3 regions of the Janthinobacterium sp. P210006 genome follow, and region 3 is predicted to be linked to each of the others. Evidence: predicted binding sites of a transcription regulator. Region 3 holds the regulator's gene; each other region holds the start of a gene.

Region 1 (5,367 bases), on a different contig from region 3:
GGTTTTCGCTGCTGTCGCGCGTGACGATGGCGACGATGTGCTGGCCGCCTGGCAATTCCAGGGTCACTTCGTCGTTGACGGCGCCCTGTTTTAGTTCAGCAACTTTGCCCAGGAATTGATTGCGTGCCGTGGTTTTCATGGCCATTCTCCGTATGAGTAAAAGATCGTCGGCGATGCCTTCCGCCTGGCTGCCCAGCTGGCGCAGATAGCGGGCATGCTCACGCTCGATGATACGGAAATTGTCGACCAGCTGGCGCCCCCGAGGCGTCAGCCGCGTGCCGCCGCCGCCCTTGCCGCCCGTCAGGCGCTCGACCAGCGGCTCGCCGGCCAGGTTGTTCATGGCGTCGATGGCGTCCCAGGCCGCCTTGTAGCTCATCTTCACAAGCTTGGCCGCCTGCGTGATGGAGCCGCACTCGGCGATGGCGCCCAGCAATTCCACCCGGCCGACGCCGCCCAGGTGCTCGCCGCCCACCGTCATCCATACCGAGCCTTGCAGGCCGATTTCCGCTGCCGTTGATTTATCCAATGCGTTCACCCAATGCCCTATGTTCTTCCATGCTGTCAATTTGTCCGTCACGCAAGTAAAGCACATGTTCACCCAGGATGCGCGCATCTTCCGGATCATGGGTGATCAGGATCATGGGCACGTCCAGGCGCTGTTGCCACTGGCTCAGTTCCAGACGCATTTTGACACGCAGGGCCGGATCGAGGGCGGCAAACGGCTCGTCGAGCAGCAGCGCGCTGGGCTCGGCCACCAGTGCCCTCGCCAGCGCCACCCTTTGGCGCTGGCCACCGGACAACTCGTCGGGAAACTGGTGCGCCAGTTCCTGCAAGTGAAACGCATCGAGCCAATGGTCGACCTTGGCCAGCTTTTCCCGCGCGCGGGGATTGAACCAGCCGCGGCTCAGGCCAAAGCCCACGTTCTGGCGCACCGTCAGGTGCGGAAACAGCGCGTAATCCTGGAACAGATAGGCCACGTTGCGCTGCTGCGGCGGCAGGTTGATGCCGGCGGCGGAATCGAACAGGGTGCGGCCGTTCAGGCGGATATGGCCCGCATCCGGCGTGAAGAGTCCGGCAATGGCTTTCAGGGTCATGCTCTTGCCGGCGCCGGACGGGCCATACAGGGCGATGCGCTGGCTGCCGGACGTGCATTGCACCTGCATGTCGAAACGGCGTTTTCCGGAGCGCAAAGTGGCGCGGAGGTCGAGGTCGAGTTGCATGGCGTTATTTGTGAGCGATGCGCCCGGGCGCCAGGCGGCCAGCCGACAGCAGCACCACGATACACACGGCGGATGTAATCAGGACCAGCGTATTGGCCACATCGTCCTGGCCCGCCTGCACGGCTTCATACACGGCGACGGACAGGGTCTGCGTCTTGCCGGGAATGCTGCCGGCTACCATCAGGGTGGCGCCAAACTCGCCCAGCGCGCGTACAAAGCCCAGCAGCACGCCAGCCAGGATGCCGCGCCAGGCCAGCGGCAGGGTCACGCGGAAAAAGATGGCCATTTCAGAAATGCCCAGCACGCGGGCCGCCTGCTCCAGCTGGCCGTCGACCGCCTCGAAGGCGGCGCGCGCGGGCTTGAAAACGAGGGGAAAGGCGACCACCGTGGATGCGATCACGGCGCCCTGCCACGTAAAGATCAGGTTGATGCCGAAGTTATCCTGCAGCCAGATGCCCATCGTGCCGCGCCGGCCCAGCAGCACCAGCAGGTAATAGCCGAGCACGGTGGGCGGCATCACCATCGGCAGGGTCAGGAGGGCGTCGAGCAGCTCGCGCCCGGGAAAACGCGTGCGCGCCAGCAGATAGCCCGTGCCGATGCCGAGCAACAAATTGAGCGCCGTGGCCCACGCCGCTACCTTGAGCGACAGGGCCAGCGCGGTCCAGGCGATATCCATGCGGGCGCGTACCTGAATTATGGCTTCTTGAAACCGTACTTGGCTAGGATCGCTTGCGCCGGCGCCGACTGCAGGTAGCTGACGAAGCGCTTCGCTTCGGCCCCATTGCTGCTGCCCTTGATGGTGGCGATCGGGTACAGCACGGGCGCCTCGAGCGGCACGTCCAGCACCACGTTCACTTTATCCTTCATGATGGCCGCGTCGGTGGCGTAGACAAAGCCCGCATCGACTTCGCCGCGCGCCACGTAGTCGAGCGACTGGCGCACGTTCTGCGTGCCGATGGCCTTCGGCTGCACGGCATCCCACAAGTTCGCCTTTTTCAGCGCGCCTTCCGAGTAGCGGCCGACGGGCACGCTGGCGGGGTTGGCGATGGCCACGCGGGTCACGCCCTTGTGCGTCAGGTCGCTCAAGCTCTTGATGCCCAGCTTGCTATCGTGCGGCACGATCAGCACCAGGCTGTTGCTGACGAAATCCATGCGGTCGGCCGGCAGCACCAGGCCCTGCTTTTGCGCCGCATCCATGGTTTCCTGGTCGGCCGAGGCAAACACGTCCACGGGCGCGCCCTTGACGATCTGTTGCAGCAGCACGCCCGAGGCGGCGAAGTTCAAGGACACCTTGCTGCCCGGATACTGCGCCTCATAGCTTTGCGCCGCATCCTTGAACGCATTCGTCAGGCTGGCCGCGGCCGATACGACCACTTCGCCGGCAAGGGCGGACGAGGCGGCGCTGGCGAGCAGGGCGGTGCCGAGGAGCTTGGCGAGGGAGGTGAGGCGCATGATCGTATCCTTAATGAGAAGAGAACAAGGCCCGTAATATACACCGATATATAACGTTCTGCCATGCATCAGGTCAAGCCTGCACAAGGCGGATTCCCTGATATACTGTATATAAACACAGTATATCGAGGCAAGCCATGGAATTGACGGACAAGCTGGAAATCCTGGCCGACGCGGCCAAGTACGATGCGTCCTGCGCCAGCAGCGGCGCGCCCAAACGCGACTCCATCGGCAAGGAGGGCTTTGGCGCCACCACGGGCATGGGCATCTGCCACAGCTATACGCCGGACGGGCGCTGCGTCTCGCTGCTCAAGATCCTACTGACGAATTACTGCCTGTACGATTGCCAGTACTGCGTCAACCGCCGCACGTCGAACGTGCCGCGCGCGCGGTTTACGGTGGCCGAAGTGGTCAAGCTGACGGCCGATTTTTACCTGCGCAACTACATCGATGGCCTGTTCCTCAGTTCCGGCATCATCCAGTCGGCCGACTACACGATGGAGCAGCTGGTGCAGGTGGCGCGCGAGCTGCGCGAGGCGCACCAGTTCCGCGGCTACATCCACCTGAAAACCATCCCCGACGCCGATCCCGCCCTGGTCGCGCAGGCGGGCCGCTATGCCGACCGCCTCAGCGTCAACATCGAACTGCCGACGCAGGACAGCGTGCAAAAATTGGCGCCGGAAAAGAGCGTGCATACGATCAAACTGGCCATGGGTGCCATCCGCCGCAAGCTCGATGAGAAAGCGGAAGAACCGCGCTCGCCCCGTTTCGCGCCGGCCGGGCAAAGCACGCAGATGATCGTCGGCGCCGATGCCAGCGACGACCAGCAAATCCTCTCCACGGCCGAGACCTTGTACGGCAGCTATAAACTCAAGCGCGTGTACTATTCCGCCTTCAGCCCGATTCCCGACAGCCCGAAAAGCGTGCCGCTGGCGCCGCCGCCCATGCTGCGCGAACACCGGCTGTACCAGGCCGACTTTTTGCTGCGCAGCTACGGTTTCCAGGCCAGCGAACTGCTGCCCGCCACGGGCGGCAACCTGGCGCTCGACATCGATCCCAAGCTGGCCTGGGCGCTGGCGCACCGCGAACATTTTCCGCTGGACTTGAACCGCGCGGCGCAGCACATGATCGCCCGCGTACCTGGCATTGGTTTGCGCAACGCCCAGCGCATCGTCGACCTGCGCCGCGTGCGGCAGGTGCGCTACGCGGACCTGTCGCGCCTGCGCTGCAGCATGAAAAAGATCGCGCCGTTCATCATCACGGCCGACTACTTTCCCGCGCGCGACACCACGGCATCGGAACACCTGCGCCGCGCCATGGCGGAGGCACCGCAGCAAATGCCTCTGTGGCCGGAGCTGCAGGCAGCATGAACGCCGTCGTCCGGCTGGCGCAATCGTTTGACGAGTGGCGCGCGGCGGCGCGCGAATTGATCGCCCGGCAAGTGCCGCCGGCATGCGTGCAATGGCAGTCCCGGCCCGGCGAGGGCGACCTGTTTTCCGCCACGCCGGACGCGGCCGGTACCGATGCCCCCATCCTGCGCCTGCCCCGCCAGCTGGTGGAACTGCTGCAGGCCGCCGCCTGTTTCAATGTGCATGACCGCTGGGCCTTCTTGTATCAGGTGCTCTGGCGCTGGCAGCTGGGCCAGCACGACGTGCTGTCCCCGGCCGATGCGGACGGCGCACGCCTGCATGCCATGGCCAAGGCCGTGCGGCGCGAAGAGCACGACATGCATGCGTATGTGCGCTTCCGCGAACGCGGCGAGGCGCAAGGGGCACCCCGCTTCGTCGCCTGGTTCGAACCCGTGCACGAAGTGTTGCCGCAAGTGGCGCGCCACTTTGCGCGCCGCATGGGAGCCATCAGCTGGATGATCGCCACGCCATCGGCCAGCATGCTGTGGGACGGTCAGACCTTGCACGCGGGACCGGCCCTGCTGCGCGGCGCGGCCGATATCGACGATACGGGCGAAGCCCTGTGGCTGACCTACTACCGCAGCATCTTCAACCCGGCCCGCGTGAATGCGGATTTGCTGCACAGCCATATCCCCTCGCGCTTCTGGAAAAACCTGCCCGAAGGCGCCATCGTGCCCGCCATGCTCAGCGGCGCCGCCAACGGCGAACGCCGCACGGGCCAGACGGCCAGCGTGGGCCAGCGCGGCAGCGCCACGATGATCCCGATCTCGGCCGAGCGCGCCCAGCCCGCGCGCGCGGCATCCACCACGCTGGACCAGTGCCGCCGCTGCGCGCTGTGGGAAAGCGCCACCCAGGCCGTGCCCGGCGCCGGCCCGCAGACCGCCCGCATTATGCTGGTGGGCGAACAGCCGGGCGACCAGGAAGACCTGGCGGGCTTGCCCTTCGTGGGCCCGGCCGGCGCAGTGCTCGACCAGGCCATGCAGGAAGCAGGCATCGCGCGCGACAGCCTCTATCTGACCAACGCCGTCAAGCATTTCAAGTGGGAAGCACGCGGCAAGCGCCGCCTGCACAAGACCCCGGCCCAGCGCGAAATCCTCGCCTGCCATGGCTGGCTGGAAGAAGAAATCCAGCGCGTAAAACCGCAGGTGATCGTGGCGCTGGGCAGCACGGCATTGAAATCGATATTGCAGGATGGCGCGGTGAGCATGGCGCCGCTGATCGGCACGCCGGTGCAGCATGAGGGGCGCTGGGTGGTGGCCGTGTATCACCCGTCGTACGTGCTGCGC
Region 2 (5,367 bases), on a different contig from region 3:
TCGGCGCCGACCTGTGGGACGTAAAACTGCGCAATGCCGTATCGGAAATCACCGAAGAGCAAGCATTTGCCGATCCGGTCAAGTACGCAACGAGCTTCACGCAATATATCGAACCGTCGACCGGCAATGCCTACTACGCATTCAAGAAATTGTCGGTCAACATCGGCAAGAAGGAATACCGTGGTATCGACTGGGATCTGTCGGCCAACCACAAGTTTGACTTCGGCAAGCTGACCGCCCAATTGAGCGGTACGCACATGTTGCACGCTAACTACACCAAAGCTGGTAGCGACAATGTGTACACCAGCAACATGAACTTCTTCGGCGACACCAACGAAGTCACGTTCCGCAACCTGATGAAGCTGACGACGACCCTGGATACGGGCCGCCTGAGCAACACGGTCACGGTCAACTACCGTAACGGCTACACCGATGCAGCCGCTACCGTGTACGACGTGGCAGCCAAAAAAGAAGAGAAGGGCTTCCGCCTGCAAGTTCCGTCGTACACCACGTTCGACTGGCAAGCACGTTTCGCCTTTGACAAGCAAACCACGATCCGCGCAGGTATCAAAAACCTGTTCGACCGTGCACCACCGCTGTCGCTGCGCTCTTCGTCGGGCCACCAGATCGGTTTCGACCCACGCTACGCCGATCCAATGATGCGTTCGTTCTACATCACCGGCAACTACAAGTTCTAATTTGACGTCCTAAATTAGCTTGTCTGAAAAGCGCCTTGCACTTCACCGTGCAAGGCGCTTTTTTTATCTTCCTCGCATCGCTCTTCCTCGCATTATGCAGGCGAAAAAAAAGGAGCCGCAGCTCCTTTTCTTGTTACCGCATGACGTGCTTACGCCGTCGCTTCGCCGCCCAGCGCTTCGACCACGTCGGCCATCAGCTTGCTCAGCTCGCCCGTCATCAGCATCACGTCGCCGTCGAAACGCTCTTCGTCGTTCTTCGTGCTCGATTCCGTTTCCTTGATCACGTCCAGCGGCTTGACGCTCTTGATGGCCAGGGACTCCGTCAGCACGAACGAGATCTTGTCGTTCCACGTCATGGCCAGGCGCGTGCACTGCTTGCCGGCCGCGATGTGGCGGCGCACGTCGTCCGCTTCCAGGGTGTGGCGCACGTAGCGCACGGTGGCCTTGCTTTCGCCCGTGGCGCGCAATTCCGTGTCCATGTCCACCGTGAAGCCGGCAGGCGCGTCGTCGGCCTGCAGCCATTCCGTCATCACCGCCACGGGCGAGCGCTGCACGCGCAGGCTTTCCAGCGGCAATTTATCCACGGCTTTCAACAGCAGCTTGATGACTTCATCGGCTTTCGCCGGGCTGGCGGCATCGACCACCAGCCAGCCATTGACGGGGTCGATCCACGTCCAGACGTTGCTGCGGATGCTGAAGGCGCGCGGCAGCAGCTCGTCGGCCACGCGTTCCTTCAATTCTTTCATGGCTTTCTTGCCAGGCGCAAAGCCTTGCGCTTCCTCCATCTCGGCGGCACGGGCCTTGGCCACCTGGTTGATGACGGTCGCTGGCAGCAATTTCTTTTCCGTGCCCAGCAAGATCAGCATCTGCTTGTTGACCACGTGGACCAGGCCGCCGTTCGGGCGTGGCGTATCCCAGCCCTGGCGCATCAGATCCATGCTGGTCGCCGGCGTAAATTTGTTCGAGGACAAGGCCTCTTCCAGTTGTTCTGGCGTATAAGCCCATGGTGCGGGCAGGCGGTAAATCTGAAGATTCTTGAACCACATAGTTTTTGTCTTCCGTTTGTTTCAGTAGTGCCAGGGGAACGCCATTCTACACTTTCAACACGGGAATGCCGTCAAAAGCGCGGACTGGCGCGGTGTTGTTGATGCGTGGGGAATACCGCTACAGGGCGGGAAACAGCTCCGCCTGGGCCGGCGCCTGCCGCGTCGCGACGGCCGGATCGGACAAGGTCGAGATACGCACGCCCAGCAGGCGGATTTTCTTTTCAAAGGGCACGCGCCGCAGGCAATCGCGGCTGGCGCGCAGGATGGCGGCCGCGTCCGCCGTGGCGCTGGGCAAGGTAATGTCGCGCGTGACGGTGCTGAAATCCTCGAAGCGCAGCTTGACGCCCACCGTGCGCCCCGCCAGCGACTGTTTATCCAGATCGCCCGCCACGCGCGTGCACAGGCTTTCCAGCTTTTCCGACAGGGTGGCGCGGTCGCGCACCACCTGCAAGTCGCGCTCGAACGTCGTTTCGCGGCTGACGGACTTGGTTTCCCGGCTCGTCTGCACGGGCCGCTCGTCGATGCCCAGCGCCGCCTGGTGCAGCCAGCCCGTGTACAGGTCGCCGAACTGCGTGCGCAGCATGGCCATGTCGGCTTGCGCCAGCTGGCCGATGGTGACTATGCCCAGCGCTTCCAGCTTGGCCGTGGCTTTCGGCCCGATGCCGTTGATCTTTTTCGCTGGCAAGGGCCACACGCGCGTTGCGATATCCTCGGGCTGCAATAGGGTCAAGCCGTCGGGTTTTTCCAGGTCGGAACAGATTTTCGCCAGCAATTTATTGGGCGCCAGGCCGATCGAGCACGACAAACCCGTCGCCTCGAAGACGGCCGCCTTCAGGCGCGCCGCCATGGCCGGCGCCTGCTCGCCGTGTTCCGTCAGGTCGATATAGATTTCATCGATGCCCACGTTCTGGATGATGGGACACAGATGGGCCACGGCTTGCTTGAAGCGGGCCGAATATTCGCGGTACGCCTCGAAATCGGCGGGCAGCAGGATGCTGTCGGGCGCCAGCTTGGCCGCCTTCATGATGCCCATGGCGGAAAACACGCCGAACGCGCGCGCCGCATAGGTGGACGTGGTGACGACGCCGCGCCCCACGTAGTCGCGCATGCGCGCAAACTGCCGCGTGCCGTCGGCTTGCAGCAGGGGCTGCTGCAGGCGCCCGCCGCCGATGACGACGGCTTCGCCCCGCAATTCCGGATATTTCAGCAATTCCACGGAAGCAAAGAAGGCATCCATGTCCAGGTGGGCGATCCAGCGGCGCACGGCGGGTGCTTCGGCAAGTGTAGGGGCAGATGGAATCAAAAAACACCTCGCGGCGGATCGGCTTGCCTATACGCGGCAAGATACTGTGCATGCATACAGTATTACCGGAAATGGGCCGGGATGCAAGTTGAACCGCACGGGACCCGATGGCGGCGATCAGCGGTTGCTTTTCCCAATGGCAAGATTACAATCCTGACACAACTATTTAAAGGAGTTGCCTTGTCTACAGCACATCACGCCTTGCGCCGCCTGGCCGCCTGCTCATCCATCGTGCCGGCCCTGCTGCTGTCCACGCTGGCGCCATCCGCGCTGGCCGCCGACGCCCCCCTCGCCACCGCACCGGTGGCCGCCAAGACAGCCTGGCAGGAAACGCGCCACGGCACCGTCGTCACGGACGACTACCGCTGGCTGCAAAAGAAGACCGATCCTGCCGTGATCGATTACCTGAATGCGGAAAACGCCTACACGGCCGCCGTCACGGCCCCGATCCAGCCGCTGGCCGACAAGGTGTATGCGGAGATCAAGGGCCGCATGCAGGAAGTGGACTTGTCCGTGCCTGCGCGCCTGGGCAATTTCTACTATTACACGCGCACGGAAGCGGGCAAGCAGTATCCGCTCAATTGCCGCCGCCCCGTCGGCGCCGGCGGCGCCTATGATGCGCAGGCGCCCGAGGAAATCCTGCTGGACCAGAACCAGTTGGCCGAAGGCCAGAAATTCTTTGCCGTGCGCGCGTTTGCCATCAGCCCGAACGAGCAGTTGCTGGCCTACACCACCGACACGACGGGCTTTCGCCAGTACGAGCTGCACGTCAAGGATTTGAAGACGGGTAAATTGCTGACCGACAGCATGCCGCGAGTCACCTCGCTGGCCTGGGCGGCGGACAATGCCACCCTGATGCTGACGCAGGAAGACGCCACCACCAAGCGCTCGGACCGCTTGTTCCGCCTGCCCTTGGGCGGCACGCCGCAACAGGTCTACCACGAACCGGTGGAGCAGTTTTCCATCGGGGTGGAGCGCACGCGCGACCGGCGCTTCTTCGTGCTCACTTCCGGCAGCACCGATACCAGCGAAGTGCTGCTGCTGCCGACCAGCACACCGAACGGCAGCTTCCACAGCGTGCTGCCGCGCGAGAAAGGCCACCGCTATGGCATCGAACACCGCGACGGCCAGTTGTATATCGTCACCAACAAGGGAGCGAAGAACTTCCGCGTCGTCAGCGCGCCGCTGTCTGCGCCGCAGCCAAAAAACTGGACCACGCTGGTGCCGCACGACAAGGATACCGTCATTAAATCCATCGACGCCTTCCAGGGCTACCTGGTGGTGATGGAAAAGACGCGCGCCCTGAACCGCGCGCGCATCTACGATTTCGCCCACAAGAACTGGAAAACCGTGCAGTTCGACGATCCAGTCTACCTGGCCACGGCGGCCGATACGCCGGAATTTTCCGCTACGCAATTTCGCATGTCTTACCAGTCGCCCGTCACGCCGCCCACCGTCATCGACGTCAGCATGCAGGACGGCAAGCGCACGGTACTGAAGCAGCAAGCCATCGTGGGCGGCTACGACGGCAGCCGCTACACGACGCAGCGCCTGTGGGTGACGGCGCGCGATGGCGTGCAAGTGCCGCTGTGGATCGTCTACAAGAAAGGCGTCAAGCTCGACGGTTCAGCGCCGCTGCTGCTGTATTCCTACGGTTCGTATGGCATCTCGACGGAAGCGAGCTTTGGCCTGTCCCGCATCAGCCTGCTGGAGCGGGGCGTCATCTATGCGCAGGCGCATATCCGCGGCGGCACGGACATGGGCGAAGCGTGGCATGAAGACGGCATGCTGATGAAGAAGAAAAACACCTTCAATGACTTCATCGACAGCGCCGACTACCTGGTGCGCGAAAAATGGACGAGCCCGAACCGCCTCATCATCCAGGGTGGCAGCGCGGGCGGCCTGCTGATGGGCGCCGTCGTCAACATGCGCCCCGAGCTGTTCCATGCCGTGCACGCGGCCGTGCCGTTCGTCGACGTGATGAACACCATGATGGACGCCAGCCTGCCCCTGACGACGGGCGAGTACCTGGAATGGGGCGACCCGAACCAGAAGGCGGCCTACGACTACATGCTCAGCTACTCGCCCTACGACAACATTGCGCGCAAGAATTATCCAGCGATGCTGGTGACGACAGGCCTCAACGACAGCCAGGTCATGTACTGGGAACCGGCCAAGTACGTGGCCAAGCTGCGCGCGTATAAAACGGATGGCAATCCCTTGCTGCTGAAAACGAATATGGGCGCCGGCCACGGCGGCGCATCGGGCCGCTATAACGCGATCGCCGAAAATGCGTTCAATATGGCGTGGATGCTGTCGC
Region 3 (5,367 bases):
TCGACGATGATCAGGCCCAGCTTGCCGCATTGACGCGACAGGCGGCGCGAGCGGGCGCGCAATTCGATCGAGTTGAGCGCCGGCGTTTCATCGATGTACAACTGGGCGTCGTTCATCTTCTGGATCGCATTCGTCAGGCGCGGCCAGTCTTCGTCGTTCAGGCGGCCCGTGCGCAGACGATGCTGGTCCAGCTGGCCGACGGAGCCCAGCATACGCATGGCCAGCTGGGCGCCGCCCATCTCCATCGAGAACACGGCCACGGGCAAGCCGCTGTCGATGGCCACGTTTTCGCCGATGTTGACGGAAAACGCCGTCTTGCCCATCGATGGACGGCCCGCCACGATCACCAGGTCGCCCGGCTGCAGACCGGAGGTCATGCGATCGAGGTCGATGAAACCGGTGGGCACGCCCGTGATTTCACTCTGGTTGTCGCGGCTGTACAGTTCGTCGATGCGCTCGACCACTTGCGTCAGCAGGGGCTGGATGGCGGTCCAGCCCTGGGCGCCGCGCGCGCCTTCTTCGGCGATGGCGAAGATCTTCGACTCGGCCTCGTCAAGCATCTGCTTGACTTCCTTGCCTTGCGGGCTGAAGGCCGTGCCCGAGATATCGTCGGCGACGGTGATGAGTTTGCGCAGCACGCCGCGGTCGCGCACGATCTCGGCGTAGCGCCGGATGTTCGCGGCCGATGGCGTGTTTTGCGCCATGGCGTTCAGGTAAGCGAGTCCACCCACATCATCGGCCTTGCCGAGCTGGGTCAGGGTTTCAAAAACAGTAATGACATCGGCTGGCTTGGAAGCGTTAACCATCTTGACGATTTGCTCGAAGATGATGCGATGGTCATAGCGATAGAAATCCTCCGCATGCATGAAGTCGGCGATGCGGTCATACGCTGCATTGTCGCGCAGCAGACCACCGATAACGGATTGTTCTGCTTCGATCGAGTGCGGCGGAATACGGAGGGAATCCAGTTGCGGATCAGAGGGGGCGTTCATGGCGCGAATTATACCTGCTTCGGCGTACTGGCAAAAATAAAGGGCTGAAATTGCGCGAAAAAAAGGCCACAAAAAAGCCGGGCGAACCCGGCTTTTCATAGTGCTTTACTGTACGGTAGCGCTTGCGGGCCAGGCCCGCAGACGATTACGCGTTCGCGTCTGGTACGACAGCGATAACAACTTCCACAACCACGTCGGTGTGCAGAGCAACCGAAACGTTGTGCTCGCCAACGATCTTCAGCGGGCCGGTAGGCATGCGGATTTGTGCTTTTTCAACAGCAAAACCTTGCTTGGTCAGCGCTTCAGCGATGTCGAAGTTGGTGACGGAACCGAACAGACGGCCATCGACGCCAGCTTTTTGAGCAACTTGAACGGTCAGGCCGCTCAGTTTTTCGCCTTGGGCTTGCGATGCGGCCAGTTTGGCAGCTGCAGCTTTTTCCAGTTCGGCGCGCTTGACTTCGAATTCAGCCACAGCGGTTGCCGTAGCACGACGTGCCAGGCGTTGCGGGATCAGGAAGTTACGTGCGTAACCGTCTTTGACTTTGACGACTTCGCCGAGGTTACCGACGTTTACAACTTTTTCTAACAGAATGATTTGCATAGTTCTTCTCCAGGAATATCTGACCGATTAAGCGTGGTGCAGATCGGTGTATGGCAGCAGCGCGAGGAAGCGAGCGCGCTTGATTGCGGTGTCGACTTGGCGCTGGTAGTGCGCTTTGGTACCGGTCAGGCGTGCTGGCATGATCTTGCCGTTTTCCTGGACGAAGTCTTTCAGCGTGTCGACGTCTTTGTAGTCGACTTGCTCAACGTGAGCTGCCGTGAAGCGGCAGAACTTCTTACGTTTGAACAAAGGGTTTTGCTGTTTGCGTTTTTCTTTAAGCTTGAGCTTATTTTTGTCGAACTTTTTACCGAATGCCATGTCAGGCTCCTGTATCTAAAATGCGCTAGTCGGGAATGACTGCACTAAAATCAATGATGTGAAACACCAAACTCTTGCTGTTGCGGCTCTTTCTGGCCAGGAAACCCGTGAACTGATACACCCCGCCCAAGCTTGCCTGACTGAACCGGCCTGAGATTTCGCCAGCGGCTAGCGCGGCAACATCAAACTCGGTCAAACGGGCAATCCCTGCTTCCATCTGCTGCGAACTGTGCTGCAATACTGCATTCACAATCGGCAGCCCTGCCGGGGTATAGCGCAATATTTCGCGCTCGGCAATGATGGCGGTTACTTGTAGCTGGTTCAGCGCACGATCCTGGTCAAAAATTAAGCGGCTGCGGCTGGAGCGGCTGCTGGTGCTTCGGTGCGGTGGCTTTTGGCCGCGTCTTCGCGTTGTACCGATTTCATCATCGGCGAAGGAGCTGTTTCAGCTTTCTTCATTTTAACGGTCAGGTGACGCAACACGGCATCATTGAATTTGAATGCTGTTTCCAACTCGACCAGGGTCTCGTTGTCGCATTCGATGTTCAGGCAGATGTAGTGTGCTTTAGGCAGCTTTTGGATCGAGTAAGCCATTTGACGGCGGCCCCAATCTTCCACGCGGTGAACCGAACCGCCGCGGGTGGTTACGCTGGCTTTGTAGCGTTCGATCATCGCGGGCACTTGCTCGCTTTGGTCCGGATGGACGATAAAGACTATTTCATAATGACGCATGCAAACTCCTTCAGGTCGGATTGATAATCGCCCACCCCGGCGTCAAGACGGGTGTGGGAAGGTCAGCCGAAGATTATAACCGCCTTTTGCAAACGTTTCAATCATTCCTTCCACAAGCGCCCGGAAAGCCCGTGCACCGCCCTGTTTTTGCCCCGCGAATGACTATTTCTTGCGAAATCCACCCAAAACACGGAAATCCCCTTGCATAGTGGGCGATACTGTACAAAAATACAGACTGTTCATATAGACAGCATTTTAGTATGCACCCACCGCTCATGATCAAGCTGACAGCACGACAAGAACAAATCCTGAACCTGATCAAGGACGCGATTGAAAATACGGGGTTTCCTCCCACCCGTGCCGAAATCGCCAATGAACTGGGTTTCAAGTCGGCCAATGCGGCCGAAGAGCATTTGCAGGCCCTGGCCCGCAAGGGCGCCATCGAGATTTCGCCCGGTACCTCGCGCGGCATCCGCCTGATCGGCGCCGCCGCCGAAGCGCTGCCGTCGAAAGTGCCGGCAGCACTGCTGATGTCGCTGCCCCTGATCGGCCGGGTGGCGGCCGGTTCGCCCATCCTGGCGCAGGAAAACCTGGAAGCGAGCTACAACGTGGATCCGGCCCTGTTCTCGGCCAAGCCCGACTTCCTGCTCAAGGTGCGAGGCTGGTCCATGCGCGACGCCGGCATCATGGATGGCGACTTATTGGCCGTCAAGAAGGTCGACAGCGCCAAGAATGGCCAGATCGTCGTCGCCCGCATCGGCGACGAAGTCACCGTCAAGCGCTACAAGAAGACGGGTTCCGTCATCGAACTGCTGCCGGAAAACCCCGACTTCAAGGTGATCACCGTCTCGCCGGAAGATGAGTTTGCCCTGGAAGGGCTGGCTGTCGGCCTCATGCGTAGCTGGCATTAAATCGCTGCAGGCACGGAAAGGGCCGCAACAGCATGACTGTTGCGGCCCTTTTCACATGGCGCGCGGCTGTTTAAAGGTCCAGTGCGTTTTTGAAGTCGTCGAGCAGATCGGCCTCATCTTCGATGCCCACGGAAACGCGGATCAAGGACTCGGCAATCCCCATGCTGGCGCGCCGCTCGGCACCCATCTCATAGAAAATCGTGTGGGCGACGGGAATGACCAGGGTGCGCGTGTCGCCCAGGTTACTCGCTGGAATGGCCAAATGCAGGCGATTGAGGAAATCGAAGCAGTCGATGCCATCCTTCAATTCAAAGCTGAACAGGGAACCGTAGCTGCGGAACAATTCCGTCGCCAGCGCATGCTGCGGGTGCGACGGCAAGCCCGGATAGTGCACGGCTGCCACGCGCGGGTCCGCGGCCAGCATGGTGGCCAGCGCCAGCGCGTTCGAGCAGGTGCGGTCCATGCGCAAGGCCATGGTTTCCGCGCCGACGGCGATATGGTGCGCCGCTTCCGGACCCAGCGAGGCACCGAAGTCGCGCAAGGCCTTGGCGCGGATCTGCGCGATGCCCCACTGCGCCGGCGCCGCCTTTTTATAGTTTTCAAAGATGTTCGGGTACTGCGTCCAGTCGAACACGCCCGTATCCGTCAAGCTGCCGCCCAGCGCATTGCCGTGACCGCCGATGGATTTCGTCAAGGCGTTCACCACTAGGCCCGCGCCCACGGCTTTCGGGCGGAACAGATATGGCGTCGTCATGGTGTTGTCGACGATGTACAGGATGCCCTTTTCGCGGCACAAGTCGCCGATTTTTTTCAGGTCGGCGATCTGCGTGCGGGGATTGGCGATGGTTTCGACAAACACGATGCGCGTGGCCGGCGTGATGGCGGCCGCCACATGGGCCACGTCGGTGGCGTCGACGAACGACACGGCGATGCCCTGCCCCGTCACCGTTTGCCACAGGCTGTTGGTATTACCAAACAAAAAGGCCGACGACACGACATGGTCGCCCGCGCGCAGCAACGATTGCACCACGGCGCCGATGGCGCCCATGCCCGTGGCGAAGCACAGGGTCGCCACGCCGTCTTCCATCTTGTTGACCTTGTCTTCCAGCGCGGACACGGTCGGATTGCCCTGGCGGCCATAGCGGAAGCCTGGCTCCTTGCCCTGGAACACGGAAGCGAGCTGGCGCGCATCGGCGTAGCCGAAGGCAACGGAAGTGTGCACGGGCTTGTGCAGCGAGCCATGTTCGATGCCCTTGCGGCGGTCGTTATGCAAGATGGTGGTGGTGAAGCCGTAGGTTTTATTGGTGGTCATGGTGGAAGTTCCAAATGCTCGCCTTGCCGCTTAACCCAAGGCAAGTGCTGGGGCCGCACCGGAAAGTGCGCCCCCGAAAAAATGCCCGGCATCGGCCGGGCAGGTTACTTATGCTTCTGTCGTTGCCAGGTTCAGGTTCAGCTGGGAACGGGGCGTATCTTCGGGCGCTGCCGCCTTCGGATGGTGGCGCGCATATTCCAGGCGGTCCAGGTACTCCTGCGACACGTCGCCCGTCACATACACGCCGTCGAAGCACGACGCCTCGAAGTTGGTCAGGGCCGGGTTGACGTCGGCGATCGCCTGCTTGAGCGCGCCGATATCCTGGTACACCAGGTAGTCGGCCGTGATTTCGCGGCACACTTCTTCCGTCGTGCGGCCGTAGGCGATCAGTTCGTCGCGCGTCGGCATGTCGATGCCATACACGTTCGGGAAGATCACCGGTGGCGCAGCCGAAGCGAAGATGACTTTCGTCGCGCCCGCTTCACGCGCCATCTGCACGAT

The links. Region 3 encodes LexA, which represses DNA repair genes until DNA is damaged. Its sites were predicted from a motif close to ACTGTATNNNNATACAGT; they were not measured.
Region 1: a site for LexA is predicted at 2,777-2,794, ahead of VPH41_RS23040 (putative DNA modification/repair radical SAM protein). Genes of this name have one in related genera too.
Region 2: a site for LexA is predicted at 3,091-3,108, ahead of dinB (DNA polymerase IV). Genes of this name have one in related genera too.

Annotation. Positions count from the first base shown of each region.
Region 1 covers NZ_JAZARD010000004.1:727,477-732,843, reverse strand. The annotation lists gene VPH41_RS23060 (TOBE domain-containing protein) at 1-478, opposite strand, end outside; gene VPH41_RS23055 (sulfate/molybdate ABC transporter ATP-binding protein) at 519-1,220, opposite strand; gene modB (molybdate ABC transporter permease subunit) at 1,225-1,896, opposite strand; gene modA (molybdate ABC transporter substrate-binding protein) at 1,914-2,672, opposite strand; gene VPH41_RS23040 (putative DNA modification/repair radical SAM protein) at 2,810-4,042, shown strand; gene VPH41_RS23035 (UdgX family uracil-DNA binding protein) at 4,039-5,367, shown strand, end outside.
Region 2 covers NZ_JAZARD010000007.1:124,472-129,838, reverse strand. The annotation lists gene VPH41_RS27240 (TonB-dependent receptor) at 1-698, shown strand, start outside; gene VPH41_RS27235 (recombination-associated protein RdgC) at 848-1,744, opposite strand; gene dinB (DNA polymerase IV) at 1,863-3,047, opposite strand; gene VPH41_RS27225 (S9 family peptidase) at 3,228-5,367, shown strand, end outside.
Region 3 covers NZ_JAZARD010000001.1:1,302,733-1,308,099, reverse strand. The annotation lists gene VPH41_RS05855 (replicative DNA helicase) at 1-992, opposite strand, end outside; gene rplI (50S ribosomal protein L9) at 1,138-1,593, opposite strand; gene rpsR (30S ribosomal protein S18) at 1,621-1,911, opposite strand; gene priB (primosomal replication protein N) at 1,937-2,236, opposite strand; gene rpsF (30S ribosomal protein S6) at 2,257-2,643, opposite strand; gene lexA (transcriptional repressor LexA) at 2,919-3,554, shown strand; gene VPH41_RS05825 (cystathionine gamma-synthase family protein) at 3,625-4,866, opposite strand; gene purF (amidophosphoribosyltransferase) at 4,975-5,367, opposite strand, start outside.